Regions from separate parts of the Polaromonas sp. P4_F4 genome, predicted to be linked through region 2. Evidence: predicted binding sites of a transcription regulator. Region 2 holds the regulator's gene; each other region holds the start of a gene.

Region 1 (4,786 bases), on a different contig from region 2:
GCCGCTCAAAAGAATGCGAATGTGCTTGAAGGCAGAGGTCGCAGCAGGGCCGACCCTTGCCGGGCGGCTGGGATGGAGCGCCACGCGGGGCGGCGTGGGCGTTGGAGAGTGCTGGTTCAGCTGCCGAAAATCGCCTCGAGATCCGCTTCCCCGGCGGTGCTGTCGAGCTTGAGGCTGTGCTCGATGTGGTGAAGGTGATCCAGCATGAGTTTTTCGGCGCGTACCCGGTCGCGCTTGGCGATCGCGTCGACGATCACCGTGTGCTCGTCGGCACGGCAACTGCTGGCCGTGGGTGCGTCGTACAGGAAGATGATGAGGCAGGTCAACATGCATAGCTCGCGCATGCTGCGGGCCAGCGCCGAGTTGCCTGCCAGCTCCGCCGTCAGGGTATGGAATTCGCCGGACAACCTGATCACCGCGCGCTTGTCTTCGCGCCGGCGGGCATCGAGTTCCAGCTCCTGGTGTTGCCGCAGGCGGGCGACTTTCTCGGGGGTGAGGGTGTCGATCAGGCGCTTGAGCACGGCCGGCTCGATCAGCCGGCGCGCTTCGAACACGTCGCGCGCCTGCTCGATCGAGGGCTTGGCCAGGTAGGCCCCGCGCTGGGGATAGAGTTCCACGATCTGCTCATGCGCCAGGCGGGCCAGCACCTCGCGGATGCGCGCCCGGCTGGTGCCGAAGATGTCGGCCAACCTCTCCTCGCCCAGCTTGGTGCCGGGGTGCAGGCGGTGTTCCAGAATGGCGACATAGATCCTTTCATAGATCGCATCGATCGTGTTTTCCCGGTCGAGGCGGCTCGTGGACTGGCGCGTGCTGGTCATGTCGGTCTGATTGGTGGAGGAGGGTGACTGCATTCTATCGAGTGCATCCTCATCCTCACTCGAGGGTCTCACGAGCATTGGAAAAGCCTCCCCCAGCCGGTGATGTTGGCTGATGGCATGCCGGCAGCGCGCAGCATGCCCCACACGGTGGTGCTCACGGTGTCCAGCAGCGGGATGCCCAGCTCTTCTTCTACCTGCTGCGCCATCGGCGCGGCGCGCAGGTTGGTGCAGAAGGTGGTGATGGCCTGCGGGCCATCGGCCGCCACCTCGCGCATCAACGCCAGCAGCGTCGACGGCTCGACACCGGCGAAGTCATGGTTGACGCGGATCCCCAAGTGGCGTTCCGCCACCACCTCGATGCCGAGCGCGCGGTAATTGGCCATGATGCGCTGCTGCACATCCGCGGTGTAGGGCGTCACCAGCGCCAGCTTGCGCACACCCTGCAGCGCCAACAATTCATTGAGCGCCAATACGGCCGTGGTGGCCGGAATGCCGGTGCGCTCGCGGATGCGCTCACACAGGCGGTGGTCGGCCTCGAAGCCCAGCCAGCCCGAAGACGTGCCGCTCCAGCCAATCACATCGACCTTCGCGTCGGCCAGCAGCTCGGCCGCCGCCAGGATTTTGCTGTCGTCAAACTGCCCCAGCGCCTGCGCGTCCAGCGAGATTTCGGTCACCCTGAAGCGTGAGAAGTGTGCGCTAACACCTGGAATTTCTACCGCTATGGCACTGGTCAGAGGCTCCAGGGCGGTATTGGACGAGGGGGTCAATACGCCGAGGCGAACGGGCTGGGTCATGGGCTGGCTCCTGAAAGAGGTTGTGGCAAGGATAGGGCATGGAAGCCTCCTTGCTGGTGATTGTGAACTTTATCGCAAAACTGTTGACATTAGTGTTAACACTACTGTCTGCAATTTAATTATCGTCGATATTACGCACATGTGCCGAAAAGCTCCGAATGGGCTGGGCCCGGAATTTGCGATGACGACACTATTCTTGATCTGAAAATGACAATGCACCAAAACAAATTAATGCAAAACATGTCAACAATCATGTTTGCACTAAAGACGACACTTATTCACCGGCTTGGTGCGTATGGGGCGGGTGTATGAGCAGCGCACCGTTTGACCTGGTGATTCGAAACGCGCGTGTTGCGACGGCCAGCGACACCTTCCATGCCGACATCGGGGTGCTTGGCGGGCGGATAGCCCAATTGGGAACCGGCCTGGGCCGCGGCGAGAAGGAGATCGATGCGGCTGGCCGCGTAGTCACCCCCGGAGGCGTGGACGCGCATTGCCACCTCGACCAGCCGATGGCGCCGCCCCTACGCATGGCCGACAACTTTGACACTGGCACGCGTGCTGCGGCCTGCGGCGGGACCACCACCGTGATTCCGTTCGCGGCGCAGGAAAAAGGCCAATCGCTGCGTGCCGCGGTGGATGACTACCACCAGCGCGCCGACGGACGCGCGCATGTCGATTACGCCTTCCATCTGATCGTCAGCGACCCGACACCGGAAGTCCTGAACGTGGAACTGCCGGCGCTGATCGCCGAAGGCTACACCTCGTTCAAGATCTACATGACCTACGACGACCTGAAGCTTGACGATGGCCAGATTCTCGACGTGCTGGACGTGGCGCGCCAGCATGGCGCCATGGCCATGGTGCATGCCGAAAATGCCGACTGCATCGAATGGCTGACGAAGCGGCTCGAGGCCGCCGGGCGTACCGCGCCGCGCTTTCATGCCCATGCGCGGCCCATGCTCGTCGAGCGGGAAGCGACGCACCGGGCGATCGCGCTGTCGGAGCTGGTGGACGTGCCGATTTTGATCGTGCATGTGTCGGGCCGTGAAGCGGTTGAGCAGATCCGCTGGGCGCGTGCCCAGGGCCTCAAGGTGTTTGCCGAAACCTGCCCGCAGTACCTGTTCCTGACCGCCGAGGACCTGGGGATTGACGACAGCTACCGTGGCGCGCGCTGTGTCTGCAGCCCGCCGCCGCGCGACAAGGCCAACCAGGAGGTGATCTGGAATGGCCTCAATGACGGCCTGTTCACCCTGTTCTCGTCCGACCATGCGCCGTTCAACTACGAGGGCACCGAGGGCCGCAAGCCCGGCGGCGAGGAAGTCAGCTTCCGCCACATCCCGAACGGCCTGGCCGGTATAGAGACGCGCATGGCGCTGCTCTACTCCGAAGGCGTGCTCGGCGGGCGCATCACACTCGAAAAATTCGTTGAGCTGACCGCTACCAACCCGGCCAAGGCCTATGGCCTGCACCCCCGCAAAGGCACGATCGCCATCGGCGCCGATGCCGACCTGGTGATCTGGGACGAACGCGAGTTCGTGCTGCGCAACACGCAGCTGCACCACGCGGTGGATCACACACCCTACGAAGGCAGGACCCTGAAAGCCTGGCCCGGGCTCACGCTGTCGCGCGGCGAGGTGGTGTGGGACGGAAAAGACTTCCATGGCCGGGCCGGTCGCGGCCAGTTCCTGGCCTGTGGCGCACCCTCGCTGATGCCGTCGCGCCACCTCGGGAGGCCGGCATGAAGCTGCTGCTGATCAACCCCAATATCTCGGAGAGCGTGTCGGAGCTGATCCGCAGCGAAGCGCAACGCAGCGCTTCGGCAGGCACCGAGATCGAGGTGCTGACCGCGCCCTTCGGTGTGGCCTATATCGAAACGCGCTTCGAAGCGCTGATCGGCGCCTACGCGGCGGCCCAGCTCGCCGCCGAGCACCATGCGCGTTTCGACGCGGTGGTGGTCGCAGCCTTCGGCGACCCGGGGCTCACCGGCCTGCGCGAAGCCCTGCCGGTGCCGGTGACCGGGCTCACCGAAGCCGCGCTGGCCAGTGCCTGCCTGCTCGGCAACCGCATCTCCATCATTGCCATCTCTCAGCGCATCCAGGCGTGGTACCGCGAGGTGGTGCAGTCCTATGGCCTGGGCTCCCGGCTGGCCAGCATCCGGGCGCTGGACCGGCCGCTGGCCAGCATCGGCCAGGTGCAGGACGAGCACGCCCAGGCGCTGAAAGCGCTGGCCGAACGCGCGGTCGATGAGGATGGGGCCGATGTCATTGTGCTGGCCGGCGCTCCCCTGGCGGGGCTGGCACGCGCGCTCAAGGGCCAGCTGCCGGTGCCCGTGGTCGATGGCGTCTCCAGCGCGGTACGCCACGCCGAAACCCTGGCCGCCCTGCAGCCCGGCACCGCGCAGCGCGGCAGTTTCTCCCCGCCGCCCGTCAAGCCGAATCGCGGCTTGCCTCCCGCCATCGCCAAGCTGCTCGACCGGACCAGCTGATTCTTTCCACCCTTTCCGTCATTCCTCCACTCCCAAAAGATCATCATGAAACAGCCCTCCCGCCTGCCCCTGATCACCCGCTTGGCCGCCGCTGCGGCGCTGACGCTGGCCACTGCCATGCTGCCCGTCGCGGCACAGCAGAAGCTGCAGATTGCCGGCAACTTTGCGTCGGAGCACCCGAGCAGCGTGGCGGTCGAGCAGGTGTTCAAAAAGGAGGTTGCCCGCCTGACCCACAACCAGCTGCAGGTCGATGTGTTTCCCGCCATGCAGCTGGGTGGCGCCAAGGAGAATGTGGACGCCGTGCGCTCTGGCACGCTGGCGCTGACCTGGGTCGGCGCGGCCTTCCTGTCGCGCATCGCACCCGAACTCGAAGCGGTCAGCCTGCCCTTCGTGTTCCCCAACCGGCAGAGCGCCTTCAGGGTGATTGACGGTCCGGTCGGCGATGCCATCGACAAGAAGCTGGGCGACAAGGGCTTTGTCTCGCTGGGCTGGATGGAGCTGGGCATGCGCAACGTCACGAACAGCCGGGGGCCGATCAAAAGCATGGCCGACCTGAAGGGCCTGAAGATCCGCCTGCAGCCCAACGAGACCCACCTGGCGACCTTCAGGGCGCTCGGCGCCAACCCGGTGGCCATGGACGTCAAGGAGCTGTACTCCGCACTGGAGCAGCGCGTCGTCGACGCGCA
Region 2 (4,786 bases):
GGGCACGCGGCGCGACTCCTTCAGGCGCATCTTGCCGGGCAACTTCAGGTCGGGCGTGAGCACATGGGCCGTCCAGCCGGCGTAGTTCTTCTTCCAGTGAGTGGCCAGCCGGGGAAAGAAGTCGGAGGCCTCTTCGCCGGTTTCTGTCTGTGCCTGCTCGCGCCCCGGGTTGGCCGAGCGGTCGCGCGGAGCGTCAGCCGGGCCGGCTTCGGATGCATCACGCGGCAGCGGCTGGCCAAACTCGTCGATGGCCTGGGTGCCGTCCCAGGAGCCGCTCACGCCATGGCCCTGCTGGCGCCGCTGGTCGCGCCCCTGCACGCCGGTGATGCCGGCCACGCCGGCCACGTCAATGCGCTCGCCATAGGGGGGGTTCACCAGCATCACGCCCGACGGCGCGGGCGGCATGCGCTGCAGCGCGTCGCCGCCGCGCAGCTGCACGGCGTTGGCCACGCCCGCGCGCTCGGCATTACGCTCGGCAAAATCCACCATGCGGAACGACACATCGCTGCCAAACACCGGTGCCGTCGGCTCCGTGATGGCCGCCTCGGCCTGGTCGAGCAGTCCCTCCCACACGTGAGCCTGGAAGGGCAAATATTTCTGAAAGGCAAAGCGGCGGTTGATGCCGGGCGCGATGTTGCAGGCAATCTGCGCCGCCTCGATCACGATGGTGCCGGAGCCGCAGCACGGGTCGTACAGCGGCACACCCTCTTTGCACTGCTGGTCCCAGCCGCTGGCGGCAATCATGGCGGCGGCCAGTGTTTCCTTCAGGGGGGCGTCTCCCTTGTCTTCGCGCCAGCCGCGCTTGAAGAGCGGCTCGCCCGAGGTGTCGATGTAGATGGTCGCCGTGTCTGTCGTCAGGTGCACATACACGCGCACGTCGGGCCAGCGCGTGTCCACATCGGGGCGCACCTCGTACTTGGCGCGGAAGCGGTCGGCAATGGCGTCCTTGACCTTGAGTGCCGCAAAGTTCAGGCTGGTCAGCGGGCTGTGCTGCGCAGTGATCTCGACCTTGAAGGTCTGCTTCGGCGTGAACCAGATTTCCCATGCGACGCTGGCTGCCGCGTTGTAGAGGTCCTGCTCGCTGCGGTACTGGTTGTGCTGCAGCTCGATCAGCACCCGCTGAGCCAGGCGGCTGTGCAGGTTGAGCTGCAGCGCGTCGCGCCAGGAGCCCTGCAGCTGCACGCCGGCGCGCCAGGCCTTGCCTTCGATGCCGGTGATGCGTTTGACCTCGCTGGCCAGCAAGGCCTCGACGCCGGCGGCGCAGGGTAAAAAGAGTTGAAGTTGGTTCATGAATGAAGGTTTGCGGCTGGCTGGGTGACGGGCTTCTTTTCAAGCAGGGGCCGCGGCTGGCTTTGCCAGACCGCAGGCGCAGCGGCCCCCCCGGGGGGCAGGGAGCCACACGCAGTGGGCGACCGTGGGGGCTACATTCAAAGCGACTTTCGCAGGTTGGCAGGCGCGATGCGCAAAGCCTCGCGGTACTTGGCCACGGTGCGGCGCGCGCATTCAATGCCCTGCTCCTTGAGCATTTCGGAAATCTGGTTGTCGCTGAGCGGCTTTTTCAGGCTCTCGGACGAGACAAACTGCTTGATGAGGGCGCGCACCGCCGTGCTCGACGCGTTGCCGCCGGTCTCGGTGCCCAGCGCGGAGCCGAAAAAGTACTTGAGCTCGAAGGTGCCGAACGGCGTGCTCATGTACTTGGCCGTGGTGACACGCGAGATGGTGGACTCGTGCAGGCCCAGTTCGTCGGCAATTTCGCGCAGCACCAGCGGACGCATGGCCAGCTCGCCGTGGGTGAAGAAATTCTTTTGCCGCTCCACAATCGCACTGCTCACGCGCAGGATGGTGTCAAAGCGCTGCTGGATGTTTTTGATGAACCAGCGCGCTTCCTGCAAGCGCTGCTGCAAGGCCTGCCCGTTCTGGCCCTTGTGCTGCTTCAGCGCATTGGCATAGATGTCGTGCACGCGCAGACGAGGCATGACCTCGCTGTTGAGGGAGACCTTGAAGCCGCGGCCCGATTTGATGACGATCACGTCGGGCACGATGAGGTTGCGCTCGACGTTGACAAACCGCCGTCCGGGCTTGGGATCCAGCCGGCCGATCACGGCGATGGCGCCCCTGATCACGCTCTCCGGAAACCCGCACAGGTAGGACAGGCGCTTCATATCCCGCTTGGCCAGCAGTTCCATGGGCTGCTTGCACATGGCGATCGCTGCGCGGGTCTCGTCGCAGTCCTTGCAGTCGAGCAGCTGCAGGCCGAGACACTCGGCCAGGTTGCGGGCGCCGACGCCAGCGGGCTCCATGTGCTGCAGCAGCTTCAGGGCCATGGCAAAGTGCTGTTCCAGCTCTTCCGCCTGCTCAAGGTCGTCGCCCGCCAGGCCGGCGGCCAGTGACGCGAGACTGTCTTCGAGGTAGCCGTCGTCATTGAGCGACTCGATCAGGAAATGCAGCGCCGCCTGGTCTTCCTCCGACAGGCGCAGGCCGAGCGACTGGCGGTGCAAATGGTCCTGCAGCGACTCATGGCTGCGGGCCAGGTCGGAAGCCTCGGCCTCGCTGTCGTCCACATTGTTTTTGCGGGCCGGCGCGTCGCCGCCCCATTCGCTGTCGTCCGGCGCCGACTCCACCGTGCCGTCGCCTTCCCAGCTTTCTTCCAGCTTGGCCTCGGAGCTGATCTCGGGCCCTGTATCTACATCGTTTTGGCTTGCAACCCTTGGTTCATCAGGGCTTCCTGCTACTGAATCACCAGCAAACTCAAACTCCCGGCTGTCCTGGCTGACCGGCGTGTCGGCATTCTCCAGGCCAAATTCCTCGCGTGGCGCGGCTTCTTCCGACACTTCCAGGAACGGATTTTCATCGAGCATCTGCTCGACTTCCTGACTCAGCTCAAGGGTGGACAGCTGCAACAGGCGAATCGACTGCTGCAGCTGGGGCGTGAGAGCCAAATGCTGCGAAACGCGGAGGGACAGGCCTTGTTTCATGACATCCCTAAGCGCACGACAAAGCGAGTTGGGATGTATTAACCAAGCGGGGGCCGCGCAACCGGCTTTGCCGGGGCGCAGGCGCCGCCCCCTGCAGGGGGGAGGGAGCTACACGCAGTGAGCGACAACGGGGGGGAGCCATCACATTCTGAAGTGTTCACCGAGGTAAACGCGGCGTACATCGGCATTGTTCACAATCTCGGAAGGGGTGCCGGTCGCCAGCACATGGCCGTCACTGATGATGTAGGCATGGTCGCAAATGCCCAGCGTTTCGCGGACATTGTGGTCGGTGATCAGCACGCCAATGCCGCGCGACTTCAGGAAACCGATGATGCGCTGGATTTCGATCACGGCGATCGGGTCAATGCCGGCAAAAGGCTCGTCGAGCAGGATGAACCGCGGCTGCGTCGCCAGGGCACGCGCAATCTCGACGCGGCGGCGCTCGCCCCCTGACAGCGCCGGCGCCGGCGAGTCGCGCAGATGATCGACCCGCAAGTCCTGCAGCAGCGCATCGAGCCGCTTTTCAAGGTCTGCGCGGCCCAGCGGCTTGCCGCTGGCGTCCAGCTGCAGCTCCAGCACGGCGCGCACATTTTCTTCGACGGTGAGCTTGCGAAAAATCGACGCTTCCTGCGGCAGGTAACTCAGCCCAAGGCGGGCGCGCAGGTGAATCGGCATGTGCTCGACCGACTGGCCGTCAATGGAGATCTCACCCGCGTCGGCACGCACCAGCCCCACGATCATGTAGAACGACGTGGTTTTTCCCGCGCCATTGGGGCCCAGCAGGCCCACCACCTCGCCTTTTTGCACGGACAGCGAGACATCCTGCACCACCTTGCGGCTGCCATAGGATTTCTGCAGCCCCTGGGCCACCAAGCGGCTGGGCGGTGCGGTACTGGCCGCCGGGCTGTTGACTGCCGGGGTATTGACCGACGATGTGTCAGTCACCGCATCCGCGGCTTGATTGTCCGTTCTGTCCATTTTTCGGGTTTCCGTCATGGCCCCAGCGTGGTGCCGGGACGCAAACGGAGCGCGGGTCCGGCCGGCGGCTGCGGAGCCGATGCGGCGCCGCGCGGCGACAGCATGGCGCGAATCCGCCCCGTGGGATTGGTGGCCGTGCGGTTTTGCGCGCCCCCATCCACAGTGAACACATCGGTGTTGTTGTCATAAACAATCAGGGAGCCGGTCGTTTCGTCGACCAGGGTCGCGCCGTTGTAGCGCCGCACCACGGCCTGCTTGATGAATTTGACGGTATCGGCACGGCTGTCGTATTCGATCCGCTCGCCTTCCCCTTCGATGTACTCGTCCACGCCGTCGCGCTTTTTCCGGTAAAAGGCCAGCTTGCCCGGGGCCGCCACGGCAACGGCCTGCTGGTAGCCCTGGGGATCCTGGCTGACATCCACACGCTCGCCCCGAACAATGGTGGTGCCCTTGGTGATCACCACATTGCCGGTGAACACGCTGGTTTGTTTCAGGTCGTCGTAACGCAGGGCATCGGCCTCCGCATTCATCGGCTTGTCGCGGTCAGCCCGCTCGGCCGCGGCGGGAAACACCGCTCCGGCCGCCAGTGCGGCCAGCACGATCAAGGGAAAAAAGGGGTGTTTCATAAAGGCACGAATCTTGCTGCTGGTTTGGAGTGATTGTAGCCATGCCAGCTACGGGAATGGCGGCGAGGGCGAATTGGGCCCATAAAAAAACCCGCCACGGGTGGGCAGGTTTTCGGGCCAACGCCGGGCGTTGGCATATGACGTTCGACTTGCCGTGCGCTTATTTGGCCTTGCGCGATTGCGCGATCAGGTAATCGGTGACCTGCA
Region 3 (4,786 bases), on a different contig from region 2:
GAGCATGCCGCCCGCACCGGCCACGTTTTCGATCACGACCGGCTTGCCGAGCTTTTCGCTCAGCAAGGGCGCGATCGTACGCGCCACGTTGTCCGAACTGCCACCCGGCGCGAAAGGCACCAGCAGCGTGATGCTGCGCTCCGGCCAGGCCGCCTGCGCAGAGAAGGTAGGCGCGAGGCAGAACGCGAAGGCACTGGCCGCCAGCGCGGCCAGGCGGCCGAAGGTGGCGGAGGAAGGAAGAGACAGAGTTTTCATGGCGACAACAAAAAGTAAATGTCAAAAACGATGAATCCCTTGCGCATCGACCGTTGCGGCTCTCGGGCCGCTCACGGCAAACACACACAGTGCCTGGCGATGCAGGCCGGCCCTCCGCGGCTCCCCGAGCCAGCGACTGCCTGTGGCCAGCGGATGTGGCTTTCAGAAGCCCTGTGGCGTGGATTTAACCACCCTTACCGTCTTCTAATATTATGGAATACCATAATACTTAAGCACGATCCATGCCTTGACGGCCATCCTGGCTACCGCGTCGGCGCCCAGCGCCAGGGCCTTGGCCACAGAATCTGCGAATTCCGGCTCAGTGGTCGTAGGCCTTTTCGCCGTGCGAGGCGATATCCAAGCCTTCGCGCTCTTCGTCTTCCGTGACGCGCAAGCCGATGGTCATATCGACCAGCTTGAAGGCGATGAACGACACCACGCCCGACCAGACGATCGACACACCCACGCCCCACAATTGGCTGATGAGCTGGGTCGTCATGTCGAAGTCGGCGACCTTGTTGGCCACGTAGTCGTAGACGCCGGTACCGCCCAGCTTGGGCGACACGAATACGCCGGTGAGCAAGGCGCCCAGAATGCCGCCCACGCCGTGCACGCCGAACACATCCAGGCTGTCATCCGCGCCCAGCATGCGCTTGAGCCCCGTAACGCCCCAGAAGCAGGCCAAACCGGCCAGCAAGCCGATCACCAGGCCGCCCATGGCGCCAACATAGCCGCAGGCGGGCGTAATGGCCACCAGGCCGGCAATCGCACCAGATGCCGCACCCAGCATGGAGGGTTTGCCCTTGCGGATCCATTCCGCAAAGACCCACGATACGGTGGCCGCGCAGGTGGCCAGGAACGTGTTGACGAATGCCAGGGTCGCCGTGCCGCTCGCCTCCAGATTGGAGCCGACGTTAAAGCCGAACCAGCCCACCCACAGCAGTGAGGCGCCGATCATTGTCATCGTCAGGCTGTGCGGTGTCATGGGTTCCTTGTTGAAACCGACGCGCTTGCCAATCAGGAAAGCGCCCACGATGCCAGCCATTGCCGCGTTGATGTGCACAACCGTGCCGCCCGCGAAGTCGATGGCACCTTTCTGGAACAGGAAGCCTGCTGTGGCGCCGACTTTGTCGGCCACTTCGGCGCTGGTGTAAGCGTCAGGGCCGGCCCAGTACCACACCATGTGGGCAATAGGCAGGTAGCTGAAGGTGAACCACAACACCATGAAGGCGAGCACTGCCGAGAACTTCACGCGCTCGGCCAGCGATCCGATGATGAGGGTGGGCGTAATGGCCGCAAACGTCATCTGGAAGGCGATGTAGATGAATTCCGGAATCACCACGCCCTTGCTGAACGTGGCGATCACGCTGTCGGGCGTGACACCCTTGAGAAACGCACGGTCGAAGCCCCCAAAGAAGGCGTTGCCTTCGGTAAAAGCCAGGCTGTAACCATACAGGCACCACAACACGCCCAGCAGAGCGAAGGTCACCATGACCTGCATCATTACCGAAAGCATGTTCTTCGTGCGCACCATGCCGCCATAAAACAGGGGCAGGCCGGGCACGGCCATCATGATGACCAGCAAGGTTGCAACAATCATCCAACTGGTATCGCCCTTGTTGGGCAGTGGCGCAGCGTCGGCCGCGTAGGCGACCGAGCTGAGAACGAAGGCGCTGCATATGGCAAGCGCCGCAGGAAATCTTTTCATGGCAAAAGTCCTTTAAGGGTTGAAAAAGTGCGCAGGACCTTCAGCAACGTCCATGCCAGTTTTTCCTGACAGGAACTTTTCGATCATCTCATTCAACTTGCGCATGTTTGTAGCTATGCTGCCGTGGCCAGGGTGCGACGCGGCAAGCCGCGTAACGTCAACGCTCGCTTTGGCGCTATGGTCTGCCATTACCTGTTCGACCCCGACTTCTGCAACGTCGCCCCGGGCTGGAAAAAAGGCGTGGTCGAGGAGAACGTGCAGGACAGCCGTCGGCGCATCTGGACCGAAGCCGCCATGCGGCGCTTCGGCTCGTTCATTGAGCTCAATGTTCAACGACCGCCAGATGACCCGACGCACTACCGTTCAGAAGCCCTGAACGCCCGGGTACCAGCTCGTGCCAGCCATGGGAATCTGCGTCATGGCAGAGGCCTCCAGGGTCAGCGCGCACAGGTCTTCGGGCTCCAGATTGTGCAGGTGGGACTTGCCGCAGGCCCGCGCAATGATCTGGGCTTCCATCGTCAGCACCGACAGGTAGTTGGCCAGGCGGCGCCCCGCCTGCACCGGGTCCAGGCGCGAAGCCAGGCCCGGGTCCTGCGTGGTAATACCGGCCGGGTCCTTGCCCTCATGCCAGTCGTCGTAGGCGCCGGCCACGGTGCCCAGCCGGGCGTACTCGTCCTGCCAGCGCGGGTCGTTGTCGCCCAGGGCCACCAGCGCGGCGGTGCCGATGGCTACCGCGTCGGCGCCCAGCGCCAGAGCCTTGGCCACGTCGGCGCCGTTGCGGATGCCGCCCGAGACGATGAGCTGCACCTTGCGGTGCATGCCCAGGTCCTGCAGCGCCTTCACCGCCGGCCGGATGGCCGCCAGGATGGGAATGCCGACGTGTTCGATGAAGACCTCCTGCGTCGCGGCCGTGCCGCCCTGCATGCCGTCGAGCACCACGACGTCGGCGCCGGCCTTCACCGCCAGGGCCACGTCGTAGTAGGGGCGCGTCGCGCCGACCTTCACGTAGATGGGTTTTTCCCAGTCGGTGATTTCGCGCAGCTCGAGGATCTTGATCTCCAGGTCGTCCGGGCCGGTCCAGTCCGGATGGCGGCAGGCCGAGCGCTGGTCGATGCCCTCGGGCAGGCAGCGCATCTTGGCCACGCGCGGGCTGATCTTCTGGCCCAGCAGCATGCCGCCGCCGCCCGGCTTGGCGCCCTGCCCGATCACGACCTCGATGGCGTCGGCCTTGCGCAGGTCGTCGGGGTTCATGCCGTAGCGCGACGGCAGGTACTGGTAGACCAGGGTCTTGGACTGACCGCGCTCTTCCTGCGTCATGCCGCCGTCGCCGGTTGTGGTGCTGGTGCCGACCAGGCTGGCGCCGCGGCCCAGGGCTTCCTTGGCCTGGGCCGACAGCGCGCCGAAGCTCATGCCGGCGATGGTGACCGGCGTCTTGAGGTGGATGGGCTTCTTGGCAAAGCGCGTGCCCAGGACCACGTCGGTGCCGCACTTCTCGCGGTAGCCTTCGAGTGGATAGCGGCTGATCGACGCACCAAGGAACAGCAGGTCGTCAAAGTGCGGCAGCTTGCGTTTAGTGCCGCCGCCCCGAATGTCATAGATGCCGGTGGCTGCAGCACGGCGAATCTCGGCCAGCGTGGCCGGATCGAAGGTTGCCGAAAAGCGCGGCGGAGTCTGTGCGGCGACGGGCGCGGCCAGCGTCTGGGCGGAAATGGGTGCGTTCATGTCAGTAGGCTCCTGCGTTGTCAACATGGAAGTTGTAGAGAGTGCGGGCAGACCCGAAAAGCCTGAAGGCGCCGGTGTCCACGTCGGTATGGCCGGCCTTGGCCAGCAGGTCGGCCAGGATGCTGCGCTCGGCCTCGCCCATGGTTTTTTGCTCGCAGTCGGAGCCCAAGCTCTTGACCTTCCCGCGCACGAAGATGCGGGCTTCGTAGAGCGAGTCGCCCAGCGCTTCGCCGGCGTCGCCGAGCACCACCAGGTTGCCGGCTTGCGCCATAAAGGCCGAGAAGCTGCCTACCGAGCCGCCCACCACCACATCCGCGCCCTTGAGCGAGATCGCGCAGCGCAGGCCGGCATCACCGTCGATGACCAGCAGCCCGCCCTGGGCCGTGGCACCGGCGGCGTTGGAGGCGAAGCCCTTGACGTGGACCTTGCCGCTCATCATGTTCTCGGCCACGCCGGTGCCGGCGCTGCCGTTGATGATGACGTTGGCGATCTGGTTCATGCCAGCGGCGTAGTAGCCGGCATGGCCTTCCACCGTGATGCTGACGTCGGCATTCATGCCGGCTGCAATCGCATGGGCGCCGTTGGGGTTGTCGATCTGCACCGACAGGCCGGGCTTGGCCTGCTTGTGCAGGAACTGGTTCACCTCACGCAGCGGCGTGGCTGCGAGGTCGAATTTCATGCTTTCCATACGTACATCTCCTCCGGGGCGGGTTCAAAGACATGGGCGTGCTTGACGCCGGGCAGGTGGGCCAGCGAGCGGAACTCGGATGCGATGGCCACGTAGTCATCGGTCTCGGCCACCACCGCCGGCTTGCAGGCGAAGGGGTCGCGGATCAGCGCGAGTTCGTTGGGCGTGCCCATCAGGAAGGTGTAGAAGCCGTCGAGCACTTCGAAGCCCTTTTGCAGCGCGTCCTTCAGGCTGTCGCCCTCGCGCAGGCGCCACTCCAGAAAGCGGGTCGCCGCTTCGGTGTCGTTGTCGGTGTCGAACTGGATGCCGTAAGGCGCCAGCATGCGGCGGATGCCGTTGGGGTTGGACAGCGAGCCGTTGTGCACCAGGCAGAAGTCCTCGCCGGCGGTGAACGGATGAGCGCGGTCGGCCGT
Region 4 (4,786 bases), on a different contig from region 2:
GGGGGGCGCGATAATATTTCAGTGGTGCTGGCGCACGCGAAAGAAGACTCGGCCAAGCGCGGCCTTCTGTCCAGAATACTGGGAAAATGAAGCGGTGACTGAAATACTACACAGGAGTCGGCCATGCCGAAAATGATCGTCTCTATTGATGGCGTTGTGATCAAGGAGGTCCAGTTGACGAAAGACCGGACATCTTTGGGGCGCAGGCCCTACAACGATATCGTCATTGACAACCTGGCTGTCAGCGGTGAGCACGCCGTTCTGCAAATGACCGGCAACGAGGTCTACCTCGAAGACCTCAACAGCACCAATGGCACGTATGTCAACGGCAAGGCGATCAAGAAGCGGCTGCTGCAAAACAGTGATCTGGTCGAAATTGGCAAGTACAAAATCAAGTATGTGAACGAAGCGGCTGCGCCCGATTACGAGCAGACGATGGTCATCAAGCCGGCATCCGCAGCCCTCGCGGCGCTTGCGGCTGCTGGTGCCGGTGGTGCTGGTGCTCCTGCGGCCGCCCCCGTGACGGCAGACGCAGCGGGTGTGGGCCTGCAAGGGGCGATCAAGGTCATGTCCGGCGCGGCCGCCGGCCGGGAAGTGGCCCTGGTCAAAGTCGTGACCACCATTGGCAAGCCCGGCGTGGCGGTGGCGGCCATTACCAAAAGACCTCAGGGTTTTGTGGTGGCCCATGTGGAGGGCGCCGGCAAGCCCACGCTCAATGGCGTTCCCATTGGCGCCGAACCTGTCAGTTTGAAAAATGGCGATATGCTGGAGCTGGCCGGGACGCAGATGCAGTTCGTGCAGCACTGACCGATGTCCTTGCCCGCCGCCAGCGGGAGATCGGGACCATGGGCGTCTCCATCCCAAAATTTCGATGAAACGCGTGCCCGGGCATGGGACTGGCATTTGCGACGTGCGGATACCGCGGATGTCTGCCCTGCCGCCGATCAGCGGCCAGCCCTGCCGTCGTCTGCATTGCGCGGGCGTGACAATATTGACAATCCGCCAAAAAGTTCCTTTACCGCACCCATGTGAAGCGTGTAGTCTCCATGGGCTGGCTGTCTTTTGGCCCAAAGCGGGATGACGCAGCCAGTTTCGAAACCATGTAACCTCAAGGCAGGGTGGAAACCTCATGAAAGTACGTGTATTGGGCTGTTCGGGAGCCATCGCCAGGGACTGCCGCACCACGTCTTTTTTGCTGGACCATGATTTGCTGGTCGATGCCGGCACGGGTGTCGGGGATCTCACCCTCGATGAAATGCGCGGCATTGACCATGTCCTTCTGACACATTCGCATCTCGACCATGTGGCCGCGCTGCCGCTGATGGTGGATGCAATTGCCGGCCAGAAAACCACGCCGATACAGATTCACGCCTTGCAAGGCACGATTGACGCGCTGAAGGCCCACATTTTCAACAACACGATCTGGCCTGACTTCTCAAGAATTCCAGACCCGGCAACGCCTTTCATCAGCTTTCATCCGCTGGAGCTCGGTCAAACCCTGGAGTTGGCCGGCAAGCATATTGAAGTGCTGCCCGCTGTGCACACGGTGCCGGCCGTCGGGTATGCGGTGAGCGCCGGCAAGGGCTGTTGGGTATTTACCGGCGACACCGAGCGCAATCCCGCGTTGTGGGCCCGTATTAATCAGCTAGATGTCGCGATGCTGGTCATCGAGACCGCCTTCAGCAATCGCGAGCGTGACCTGGCCAAACGCAGCCTGCATCTGGCGCCCCATGTGCTTGCCGGCGAACTCGACTGCATTGCGAGCGGCAAAAAATACCCCATCTACATCACCCACACCAAGCCGGCCGAGACAGAACTCATCATGGCCGAGATACAGCGCTTTGACCAGACACGCAACCTGGCGCACCATGTTTTGCACGACATCCGGTGGCTGCGGGCGGGTCAGGAGTTTGAACTGTGACAGTCCTCGTGCAAGGGTATCCCCAAAAAGGCATTCCTTGATTTACAGAAGCTCCCTCCCCAGAACAGAAGCGTCGTGGGCTCAGCCTTGAATTGCTGTACTTTCGGCAATTGCAACTGGTGACGAACCGAATTCACGAAACGGAAAATATTGACCAGATCATGCTGGAGGCCAGCTAGGACATCTGCAAGCTGTTCGATGCCGAGCGGCTGACCCGGTATGCGGTTGATGAAGATCGCACCGCCATTATTTTAATGCTGGTTGCGCCTGTGATGGACGGTGACACCCTGTATGGTGTTCTTCAGGTGATCAACAGCCGCAGTGATTCGCCAGCGCATGCAGAAAGAAGAGGGCCCGCGGCGCAAGGTGACCAAATACGACGGTCTGGTGACCGAAGGACTGCCGTCACAGGACGAGTTGCAGCAGTGCCTTGTGCAGGCGCGGAATGAGGCCTGGTCCGGCAGGCACCTGCTATGGCCAAACGCCATATATGGCCTGCCCATCAGCCCCCGAGTCCATCACCCGGCTACTGGACATGGGAGTGGCCCCTTTCAACTTTGCGGGTGCCCTGCTGGGCATTCTGGCCCAGCGGCTGGCCAAAAAGCTGCGTGACTGCAAGCAGCCCTATCACCTCGACTCCCGGGAAATCGGGGATTTCATCAGGGAGTACGCCGAAGAGCTGCGCCCCGCCGAAGCATGAAGGGCGGATCCCGGCGGTGAGTCGCCAAAGCTGTTCGAGGACTGGACCGCGCACTAAGGACACGAGGGGAAACTCCAGATATACCGGGCGGCCAGGGTGCGACAAATGCGGCAAGACGGGCTACAAGGGCCGCATTGGTTTGCGCGAATTGATGATTGCTGGCGACGTGGCCAAAAAACTCATCCAGGAGCGGGCCCGGGTGGCCGAGCTGTTTTCTTCAGCCGTCAGCAGCGGCATGCGCACACTGAAAATGGACGCCATGGAAAAAGTACTGATGGGCGTGACGGACCTCAAGCAGGTGCGATTAGTCTGTATCAAGTGACAAAAATGTCGCTTGGGGTGGTGCTGCCTGCCAAAAAATGAGCAAATAACGGGATAGGCGTAGCGTAAACGCAGCTAAAAGTTCTCGAATTGGAGGCTTTGGCGAGCTGGCCCGAAACCTGCTCTATTCCATTGCTTTTTCAACCAAGGAGTTTTCAATGAAGCGTACTATCCAACAGGGTTTCACCCTGATCGAGTTGATGATCGTTGTGGCGATTATCGGTATTCTGGCTGCCGTGGCTTTGCCTGCTTACCAGGACTACACCAAGCGCGCCAAGATGTCTGAGGTGATTTTGGCGGCTTCTTCCTGCCGCACGAGTGTCACGGAAACTTATCAATCCACCAATGCTGCTTCGCTGCCTGTGGGTGGCAAATGGGGCTGTGAGTCCTCGGTAGCCACTTCTAAATATGTTTCATTGATTGAGACTAATCAATATGGCGCAATCAGGGTGACTGCGGCCAATATTGCCACCGATGCAAACGGTACGGTTTACTTGACCCCGGTACCTGTGACTGCTAGCCAAACCATTAGCGCTTGGTTGTGTGGTCCCGGTACTGTTAATCCTAAATTTTTGCCCGGCTCTTGCCGCGACGCTACTGCTGCTACGGTCACTGAAGGTGGCGGCACCTTCGCGTCTAACTAATCTGCCGACTGCTGCTTAGTTCACTTGCAGCAATTGATTCAGGTTTAAAAACGCCCTTCGGGGCGTTTTTCTTTTTTTGATCATATGAAATATTTGTCAGCAAGTCTTCTGTTGCTCGGTTGGTTAATGCCCTTGCACTTTCCACCTTGGGTAAGCTGGCATAGTGAAATACTGTATTTTTTTTCCGCATTGCTGCTGGCTTGGTATGGCCTGTTGACTGAGGTGAAGAAGGATCGTTCATACCTTTTACCCTTCCCCGCCGCCGTCTTTCCCTTGATTGCCTTGGCATTTATTGCGGTCATTCAAGGTGCTGGGGGCCAGATCACTTTTTGGGGTGACGTTTCCGTTTTTGAGCTCTATGTGGCTTTGTGCATCCTCTGCCTCACGCTGGGATTTGCCTCTAACTCGCAAGCTCCGTCCCTGCGAGCTGGGGCGCATGATGGAAGCCGTCAAAACCTGGCGCTGACGTTTCTGGCTGTTACATTGACCTTTGGGGCTTTTGTTTCGGCCGTGGTGGCATTTGTTCAGGTCTTTGATCTGTGGGAGCACGCCACGTGGATTAACCGGATGCCTCAACTCCGTCGTCCCGGCGGAAATTTGGGGCAACCCAATCATTTGGCAACCCTGTTATTGATGGGCATGGCTAGCCTGTTGTTCCTGTATGAATCGGGCAAGCTCAAGGCTTTGCCCTCAGTCTTGGTTTTTCTGGTGTTGTGCACAGCCCTGGCTGCCACCGAGTCCCGGACCGGCGTAGTGAGCTTTTTGGTGCTGTCGGGCTGGTGGTTTCTCAAAAATCAGCGTGTGGGTTTCCATGTGTCCCCGTGGGCCGTCGCGCTGTCGGTTGTCGGATTCCTGGTGCTCTACTGGGTGTGGCCGTCGATTTTTGCTTTCGTTCAGCTCAACTCGGGCTTTGGCGTGGAAGTCAACACCGCCGCCGGGTCACGCCTGCTGGTGTGGCCGCAGCTGGTAGAGGCGGTGGCGCAGCGGCCATGGTGGGGCTGGGGCATCCGCGAGGTTTCCGAAGCGCACAACGCTGTGGCGCATGCCTATGCCGTGAGCGAACCCTTTTCATACAGCCACAATATTCTGCTTGATCTGGCGGTAGGGGTGGGCGTGCCGCTCACCGCAGTGCTGGTACTGGTCACGGGCGTGTGGCTGTGGCGGCGTGTCAGGCTGGCCAATCAGTTGCTGCCCTGGTAT

Evidence for each region. Region 2 encodes sigma-54, which starts transcription at its own class of promoters, with help from an activator protein. Its sites were predicted from a motif close to TGGCANGNAANCTGCTTT; they were not measured.
Region 1: hydA (dihydropyrimidinase) is a predicted target of sigma-54. The motif match lies at 1,636-1,653, and genes of this name have one in related genera.
Region 3: AC1DUR_RS09255 (ammonium transporter) is a predicted target of sigma-54. The motif match lies at 2,004-2,021, and genes of this name have one in related genera.
Region 4: AC1DUR_RS04015 (pilin) is a predicted target of sigma-54. The motif match lies at 3,051-3,068, and genes of this name have one in related genera.

What each region holds. Positions count from the first base shown of each region.
Region 1 is NZ_JBFUJO010000004.1:172,917-177,702, forward strand. Features, by position in the region: gene AC1DUR_RS06620 (GntR family transcriptional regulator) at 117-818, opposite strand; gene AC1DUR_RS06625 (maleate cis-trans isomerase family protein) at 887-1,612, opposite strand; gene hydA (dihydropyrimidinase) at 1,921-3,357, shown strand; gene AC1DUR_RS06635 (aspartate/glutamate racemase family protein) at 3,354-4,100, shown strand; gene AC1DUR_RS06640 (TRAP transporter substrate-binding protein) at 4,146-4,786, shown strand, end outside.
Region 2 is NZ_JBFUJO010000008.1:42,586-47,371, forward strand. Features, by position in the region: gene AC1DUR_RS10685 (THUMP domain-containing class I SAM-dependent RNA methyltransferase) at 1-1,290, opposite strand, end outside; gene AC1DUR_RS10690 (RNA polymerase factor sigma-54) at 1,428-2,975, opposite strand; gene lptB (LPS export ABC transporter ATP-binding protein) at 3,117-3,953, opposite strand; gene lptA (lipopolysaccharide transport periplasmic protein LptA) at 3,968-4,579, opposite strand; gene AC1DUR_RS10705 (thiol:disulfide interchange protein DsbA/DsbL) at 4,740-4,786, opposite strand, start outside.
Region 3 is NZ_JBFUJO010000006.1:201,045-205,830, forward strand. Features, by position in the region: gene AC1DUR_RS09250 (Bug family tripartite tricarboxylate transporter substrate binding protein) at 1-255, opposite strand, end outside; gene AC1DUR_RS09255 (ammonium transporter) at 575-1,963, opposite strand; partial or broken gene AC1DUR_RS09260 (IS21 family transposase) at 2,084-2,290, shown strand; gene AC1DUR_RS09265 (FMN-binding glutamate synthase family protein) at 2,327-3,685, opposite strand; gene AC1DUR_RS09270 (protein glxC) at 3,687-4,373, opposite strand; gene AC1DUR_RS09275 (class II glutamine amidotransferase domain-containing protein) at 4,361-4,786, opposite strand, start outside.
Region 4 is NZ_JBFUJO010000002.1:305,917-310,702, forward strand. Features, by position in the region: gene AC1DUR_RS03990 (Stp1/IreP family PP2C-type Ser/Thr phosphatase) at 1-90, shown strand, start outside; gene AC1DUR_RS03995 (FHA domain-containing protein) at 124-807, shown strand; gene AC1DUR_RS04000 (MBL fold metallo-hydrolase) at 1,130-1,921, shown strand; gene AC1DUR_RS04005 (hypothetical protein) at 2,463-2,621, shown strand; gene AC1DUR_RS04010 (ATPase, T2SS/T4P/T4SS family) at 2,638-2,943, shown strand; gene AC1DUR_RS04015 (pilin) at 3,101-3,586, shown strand; gene AC1DUR_RS04020 (PglL family O-oligosaccharyltransferase) at 3,671-4,786, shown strand, end outside.